DNA from 2 places in the Chryseobacterium sp. MA9 genome. Region 1 is predicted to be linked to the other one. Evidence: riboswitches for the same ligand, from Rfam matches in the RefSeq annotation. Region 1 holds a riboswitch; the other holds the start of a gene.
What was found. Region 1 has a riboswitch for cobalamin ahead of metE (5-methyltetrahydropteroyltriglutamate--homocysteine S-methyltransferase). Riboswitches for the same ligand answer to the same signal wherever they lie in the genome.

Region 1 (4,202 bases):
GCATCTTCTACTCCGCTTGCTGAAATTCTGAAAGCTTCTACGGCCCATTTCAGGTAGTTCTGCCAATCTGTTTTTCGTAATGGAAGCCCTTCTCTTATTGCAGGCTCGTCAATCTGAATAATTCTGATTCCTGCTTTTTCAAGATCTACCACCTCATCACGGATGGCCAGAGCAATCTGCTTACATGTTTCGGAACGAGGCTGATCATCACGAACAAATGACCATTGTAAAATCGTAACAGGGCCTGTCAGCATTCCTTTTACCCATTTTTCAGTTTGTGACTGTGCATATTGAGACCAATATACCGTCATAGGAGTCGGGCGGGAAACATCACCGAAGATCACAGGAGGTTTTACACAACGGCTTCCATAGCTCTGTACCCATCCATTCTTTGTAAACACAAAACCTTCCAGCTGTTCCCCGAAATATTCAACCATATCGTTACGTTCAAATTCCCCGTGAACCAATACATCTATTCCAATTTCTTCCTGCCAGTTAATCGTTCTTTGGGTTTCTTCTTTCAGTAATATATCATACTGTTCAGCCGTCAGCTCTCCTTTCTTGAATTTTGCTCTCCAGCTTCTTACCTCCATTGTCTGTGGAAATGATCCGATCGTAGTAGTTGGGAATAAAGGCAGCTGCAATACTTTCTGCTGTTCTTCTTTACGGATTTTGAAAGTATTTATCCTTTGCGCATCTTTTTCAGTGACAGCATTCGCTCTTTGCTTTACCTCATCATTATGAATAAGAGTGGATGTTTTTCTGCTTGCAATTGCTTTTTTATTTTCTTCAAAAGATGCAAGAATCTGTTCATTTTCTGTTCCGGATGCCAGTTCTTTAAGCGTTACAACTTCTGTCACTTTTTGTTTTGCAAAAGCAAGCCAGTTTTTAATTTCCGGATTAAGACTGGTTTCAAAATCCAGATCACATGGCGAATGAAGCAATGAAGAGGAAGGAGCAATCAAAATCCTTTCTGATCCTAATTTCTCAACTGCTTTATTGATGAAAGACAAGGACTTTTCAAAATCATTTTTCCAGATATTCCTTCCGTCAACCACTCCTAATGAAAGGTTTAAGCTTTCCGGAATAATATTCAGAATACCGTCTAATTGTTCAGGATTTCTTACCAGATCTATATGTAAAACATCCACGGGAAGTGATGCTGCCAGCAACCCATTATCATTTAATCCTTCAAAATAAGTGGCAACAATAAATTTAAGTTTCGGGAAACGTTTTCTTATTTCGGCGTAAACAAAATGATATGTTTCTTTTGCTTTCTCCGTTAAATCCAATGCTAAAAAAGGTTCATCAAACTGAATCCACTCTGCACCCTGTTCCTGAAGTTTTGTTAAGATACCTGTATATACGGGAAGAAGGTTTGCAGCCAGATCCAGTTTATCAAATCCTTCTTCTTTCTCTTTTCCTAATAACAGATAAGAAACCAGCCCAATAATTACAGGTTTTGCATTGATTCCTGCCTGTTTTGCTCCTGCAAATTCATTGAAAATTTTATCTGAACTCAATTTAAACTGCTGGTTTTTATAAAACTCGGGAACGATATAGTGATAGTTGGTATCGAACCATTTTGTCATTTCCATCGCAGTGATGTCCAATCCATCTTTCTGGCAGCCTCTTGCCATAGCAAAATAAAGATCCAGTTCAGAATTGTTCTTTTTAAGCACTACTTCATGGTAACGCGTAGGAATTGCCCCTACCACAAGGCTCATATCCAATACCTGATCATAGTATGAAAAATCATTACACGGAATAAGATCTATTCCTGCTTCTTTCTGAATGTTCCAGTTTTGATTACAGATATTTCTGCCTGTATTCAGAAGTTCTTCCAAAAGGATTTTACCTGACCAATACTGCTCGCAGGCTTTTTTGAGTTCTCTTTTGCTACCAATACGCGGATAGCCAAGAATGTGAGTTTGCATTTTTTTTACTTTTTAATTAAACTTAATGGTAAAGTCTTTTTAAAATGCTTCGGAATGTTTTAACGGATAAAAATTTCTGGAATCATGATATAACAAACAACACAGTTTCCCTTACAGAGAAAATGTATGAATCTGATATATCATCTGTATGACCCAAAAGCTTCAGACCGCGAAAGCATTGTCAATTCAGTAAAGGCAGGTCTCCTGACTTGTAACAGTTTCCGTCATCCTTCCCGTTTTTGGCAGTGGATATGCAAGGACAGAAACCTTCGGTATGTTACTTACAGTTGCGCGACAGCTCGTGATTCACACACGATTCCCTATTAATCTACGTTAAGTAAAACCTTTCCTGTTTGATGAAGTATCTCTAAAGAACTGTACTTTTACCTCTAACGATAGTCATCAGTAAAAGTTTTTAATTTTGCGTAAAATTAACAATACAGAATAAATACACAATTAAAGCCAATTAATTAAGCAAAATAAACTTTTAAAAACAGTAATAAAAGCATAAAATTCTTTAAATTTGACTGTTTTTATAATCTAAAAGAATAATATTCTGTGGAACAACTCGATGATAAGGATGTACAGCTGCTCAGGCTGCTCCAGAAAAATGCAAAACTGACCGTTAAAGAGCTTGCAAAGGAAGTGAACCTCTCCACTTCACCGGTTTTTGAAAGAGTAAAAAGATTGGAACAGGAAGGGTTTGTGAAAAGATATGCAGCTGTTCTTGATGCCGAAAAGCTCAACCGTGGGTTTACGGTTTTCTGCCAAATCAAGCTGAAAATTCACGACAGATCTGTGGGGTATGATTTTGTGAAAGAAATTTTAGAAATTGAAGAAGTTGCGGAATGTTACAATATTTCCGGAGATTTTGATTTCCTTCTGAAAGTTCAGGTGCGGGATATGAAACATTACCAGGATTTTGTATTTAACAAACTGGGATCTGTAGATTCTATCGGGAGTACCCACAGTACATTTGTCATGGCTGAAGTGAAAAACAATCATGGAATCACTATATAATAAAAATAGAAAATTGAGAATTAAAAATAGTATGGCTTAGCCCGTTAGACATCATATTTAATTTTTTAATTCTCAATTTTGATTTAATTAGCAGCCGGGTCAATAAGTTCTGTGGTAAGACCTAAAGATTTTAGCAGGTTTTTATTATCAAAAAGTAAGGTTGCATAATGTTTTCCTTTCTTAAAAACCAGTTTTGAACCTCCTGGAAATTCACTTCCTGCATCAAGTTTTTTTGTTTTAGCATTGTATTTACTGAACCTAGTTTTGCTGTCCTGCAATGTGCTTTTATTCATAATAAGACCAAATGGAAGTCCTTCTATCACTACAGGTTTATTGTCTGAAATGGTAAAAAACATTTCATTAACAGCATTATTTACTCCCAGGCTGCAGTATAGCTCCAAACCTGTTTTTATAGGCCATTTTGCATACTTTTCCTCATTGGCATCTTCATAAAACACAGTTTTTACATTCAATGCTTTTGAGATTTTATCGGTATTCTGTGGAAAAATAAATTCTGTATTTTTATCCAATAAGGAGCTTAGAACTGCTGTTTTCTGTGAAAATGCATTGATACTTACCAGTTGAAAAAAGAAGGTTAAGATGAAAGTTAATGATTTCGTCTTCATGGATTATTTAAAATTTTAATGATTTGAAAGTTAAAGGTATTAAAATTTTGATTAAAACCATATTTTAAGCAATTTCTACATCGTTTTTCTGTTTTTTGCTATTTCTTTTCCTGTAAATTAAACACCGTGCCGGCAGGATCTGTAATCCAGTGCATATTGTCAGGAAGCTCTTCAATCTCGTCACAGGTTTCTACTCCATTCGATTGCAGGTATTCTGTAGCTTTTTCTACATTGGGAACTATAAGCTGCAGCCAGGTTTCAGAATGAGTATAATTATCTACACAATCTAACCAGATAATGTTATTCCCGAATTTTACTTCATGGGTTCTGGAAACAGTTGAATTATTAATCGGTTTTTCTTCAACATTCAGTTGTAAAATGTCCCTGTAAAAAGCAATCGTTTTTTCATATTTGCTTTTTGGAATTTTTATGGCAATATTTATTCCTGCTTCAAATTTTGCATCCATATTGTAGGTTTAACAGTGGTAAAAAATAAAATTAATTAAGACATCCATTTATACTTCAACATTGCCTGTCACAATCTCACCGGAACGTCTATAATTAGCTATAATAACTCCTTTTGATGTTACGTGGCTCTCCGTCAGAACAAAAGCAGCCG
Region 2 (4,202 bases), 1.7 Mb from region 1:
CTTGTCCCATCTGCAATTCAGTCTGAAGATTTACATCGGCTCCTATGATTTCCACCATTCCAAGGTTCATCATCAGCCAGCGGAACATGCTTCCGTTAGGAGCTGCAACAATCTTATCCTGTACCTTGTTGTAATAACCGTCTACTTTAGCATAAAAGCTTTTAAAGAAACGGTTGTTATAATTCTTCTGGTAAGTAAATCCTATATCATACTGATTGGTGAATTCCGGTTTCAGGTAAGTATTTCCGATATTGGTATAATACAAATCATTGAAGGTTGGAAGTCGGAAAATCCTTTTATAGAAAGCTCTTAGAGTAAGCTCGGGAATACTTTCCGGCTGATAGCTCATAAATACGGCAGGTGTCCATTCTCTGCTGTCTCCGGGTCTTTTATTTTTTCTTACTTCTTCAAAAGTAAAAGTTCCTAAAAGGCTACCCAGAATTTTGAATCTGTTCCACTGATACGTTGTTGCCAATGCTACCAATGTGGTGTAGCGTGTAGGATAAGAAAAGTTATCCAGATTGGCATCCAGATTATTGTACTGAAAATCCCCACTCAGGCTGACATCCCAATTGGGTGTGATAGAATAGATATTAGACGAGGAAAGATAGAGCTCTCGCTGGATATAGGTATTATCGGTATGAATAATTGACTGCGAGCGAACCGTGTCCATGAAATGGGTATAATCATAGGCAAATTTTGCTTTCAGCTGTGTTTCAAATTTGGGAAACAGTTTTTTCCGCAGGTTGGCCTGTACGAAATAATTTTCATCAGAAAATCTCGCTCCTCTTCCTCCAAAACGGCCATTCACAATAGGAGCAGGCATTCCACGGTCTGAAATATAACCATAGCCTCTTACATTCCAGCTTCCGTTGTTTAAAGTTCCGTTTATTGAAGTTTCAAAACGTTTTGCTTTGATATCTGAGTCCTGCCTCTTTGCGATAGTATCATAGGCCTTTTGTCCATCAGGATATTTCTTTGCATACCGAAACCTGTAAATTCCGTCACTTTGCATGAATTCTCCACTGAAGCTGGCAGAAATTCTATCTGAAATTTTCTGCTCCAATCGGAAAGACGGATTAAAGAGATCAATGGAAGCACTTTTGGCTCTTAACACAAGATTGGTTTTCCGTGTTCCTTTAAATACAGGCGTTTTGGGCTGTAAATAGATTGACCCCGAAGAACCGAAGTCTTTTGCCGGTTGGAAAATCTCACTTTTCTGTCCGTTGTATAATGATATTTCTTCCAGATCGTCCAAGGAATATCTTCCCAGGTCAACGAGTCCATTTTGGGCATTCCCCAGTTGAATCCCATCATAGAAAACACCTACATGCTGACTACCCATACTACGGATATTGATGGTTTTTAAACCTCCCAATCCTCCATAGTCTTTGATTTGCACTCCGGAAAAATACCGCAATGCATCTGCTACAGAGTGACTGCTAAGTCTTTCCAGCTGTTCGCCTTGTAGGGTTTGTGCCGGAAGAATTTCTTTAAAATTTTTCTTGTAAAGGCTGATCACCTTGATGGATTCTTCCTGAAGACTGTCTTTTTTCTTGGTTTGAGAAGACAAAAGTTGAGATGTTAACACCAGTATTGTGAAAACAGCTTTATAAATTGTTGAAGTAATTAGTTTTGCCGTCATTAGCTCATTTAGGATAATGATGACGCTAATGGGTATAAGAATACAAAGACAAAGCACAGCTGTCACTGCGCAGAATCATTGATGTCCTAAGCTTTATTCCACGAAAGCGTCAAACGATTATTTTCTGGCAGGTCTTCTGACTTACTCCATTTTTGAAATCCTTCCCATTAAAAAAACAGTGGATATATTCTTCAAAAATCTTGGTGCGGAGCTTACAGCAGCGGGTCTGTTCCGGATTTTCACCGGATTCCCTTTTAAGAGCTTTTTATGGCTCACCAAATTTCGGCAAAGATAAAGAATTATTCCTAACCCCCAATTAAAATCATGATTCATAAACAATTAAAGCTCCCGAAGGAGCTTTAACATCTTTTCATTAAGGGTTTCATTTTAAATTCCAATATTCAGGAATACACTGAATCTTGATTTTGCTTCAATATCTCCTCCTGCCAGATGAGTATACATCGGAAGCATTACTTCACTTCCCAGGCTCAGTTTTTTATAAGAAGCTTCAAATCCCAGTTTGCCATACAAAGCACTTCCTGCAGTATTGGGAAGCGCTTCATCAAACTGTTTATTCTGAGCATAAACTTCTCCCTGAGCACCTGTTTTTACAGAAAAAATGGATTTTTCATTTCCCGCAACCTGATAAAAACCCGTCGCAGCATAGTTCCATTGGTTTCCAAAACGGTAATTTTTCTTATTCTCAGTTTTGATGGTATAGTCTGTATTGACCAATACTGCCACTTTATTTTTCTGAAATTTATAGTTCAAAGCCGCCTGATAATCCCAGCTGCCTGTTCCCAACTGAAAACTTGGATTAACACCAGACGCTCCTTTTTCGTCAAATTTTCCTAAAGGAATTTTCACACCCAAACCTCCGCTCAGATGATGAAAATTATCTTTAGAGCTCATCAGCTGGTAAATTCCCATCAGATTCAGATCACCTATACCATTGATCTTGATATCTCCCTGCATCATTTTCTTTTCATGGAAATGGAATGGCAGACTTGCATATACGCTCAGTTTTTTAGTCAATGGAATTTTCCCCCAAAGCTGAAGGGTATTGAAATACTGATCCTGAGTAAGGTCTTTTACAAATAAGTTTTCCTTTGCTTTGTAATGTTGTGCAAAATATTTGATTCCGATAAACTGTGGATTCAGTAAAGATTCAGAACCAGATGATCCGTTACCAGCTGCACAACCACAGGCATCACAATCATCATCAAAATCGAATCTGCTAAAGGTATCCGGAGCAATATATGCACTGTCTCTAATAATCTTTGCCTGATACTGATTAAACAGGATCAAACTTACTATCAATATAATCTTCTTCATGTTTTCTATAAATTATTCTGCAAATTTTGGATTGGATATAAAACTTTTATCCGATAATGTTTTCAGAAATGCGATAATTGACTGTTTTTCCTGACTGTTCATGGCAATTCCTACATGACCGTTCTGCTTCAGCTGCGGATCAAGATTAGCATTATCTTCCACCTGATCTGAATAGAAATTGAGTACCGCCTCTAAGCTGTAAAATCTTCCGTCATGCATATAAGGTGCTGTATATTCTACATTTCTTAAACTCGGAACACGAAATTTCATCCAATCAACCTGATTAAGGGAAACTCTGTAACGTCCTGCATCCTTGAATTCTGTATTGTAATACATTCCCGTGTTTCTGAAGCTTTCATCGGTAAATAATTCTCCGCTATGGCAAGAAGCACATTTCTGATTAAATAATGCCATTCCCTGAGATTCCCCTGAAGTCAATTGTTCTTTTCCCTGCTTGAATCTGTCGTATTTTGAATCTGCAGAAATTAAAGAAGCCATAAACTGTGATAATGCTTTTAAAATTCTTTCGCCAGTAATAGTTTCGTCTCCATATGCTTCTCTGAACAGCTTTTTATATTTCTGATCATCTTTAATCTTTGAAATTGCTTCTGGTATGGAGCTGTCCATTTCATTGACGTCTGTAATTGGGCTAATGGGCTGTTCATTCAGATTATGAATTACACCGTCCCACATATATCTTTTCAAAAAAGCCATATTCTGAATAGGTGGAGCATTCCTGATTCCTATTCTGTCATCTACACCATGGCTTACGGTATGCCCGTGATGGGTGAATGCATTTTCCTGAATATGACAAAAACCGCATGAAATGGTATTATTTCGGGAAAGCCTTCCTTCATAGAATAATTTTCGTCCCAGTTCTACTCCATTTTTGGTTACCGGATTCATCGTTTTATCAAAAGTCATTTCCGGGAAATACGAAGGAAACTGCAGATTGTAGGCTTCATCTTTTTCCAACGGCTGGATCACCTCATCAGAACAGGAAATACAGCTCAATACGAATACAAGCAGAAGTAATAACGTTTTAACAAAAAGATTAATCATTGTGAACGTGGTCTACTTTAAACATTTTTGTAAGATTATTGGTAACGTCTATCAGGTGTTGATTGGAACCCATCAGCATATCATTGCCTGTGGCAAGAGTAAGCGCTTTCTCTCCACTCAGAAACTGGTTCAGATCTGCCACAATATGAACAGAAGGGCG

Region 2: it holds a riboswitch for cobalamin, as region 1 does, so the genes downstream of both, KIK00_RS17350 (TonB-dependent siderophore receptor) here and metE (5-methyltetrahydropteroyltriglutamate--homocysteine S-methyltransferase) in region 1, are expected to answer to the same signal.

Annotation. Positions count from the first base shown of each region.
Region 1 covers NZ_CP075170.1:504,850-509,051, reverse strand. The annotation lists gene metE (5-methyltetrahydropteroyltriglutamate--homocysteine S-methyltransferase) at 1-1,937, opposite strand, end outside; cobalamin riboswitch at 2,114-2,300, opposite strand; gene KIK00_RS02300 (Lrp/AsnC family transcriptional regulator) at 2,496-2,957, shown strand; gene KIK00_RS02295 (hypothetical protein) at 3,041-3,583, opposite strand; gene KIK00_RS02290 (hypothetical protein) at 3,682-4,050, opposite strand; gene KIK00_RS02285 (dihydrofolate reductase family protein) at 4,099-4,202, opposite strand, start outside.
Region 2 covers NZ_CP075170.1:3,811,921-3,816,122, reverse strand. The annotation lists gene KIK00_RS17350 (TonB-dependent siderophore receptor) at 1-1,645, opposite strand, end outside; cobalamin riboswitch at 1,754-1,940, opposite strand; gene KIK00_RS17345 (transporter) at 2,033-2,980, opposite strand; gene KIK00_RS17340 (cytochrome-c peroxidase) at 2,993-4,042, opposite strand; gene KIK00_RS17335 (MbnP family protein) at 4,035-4,202, opposite strand, start outside.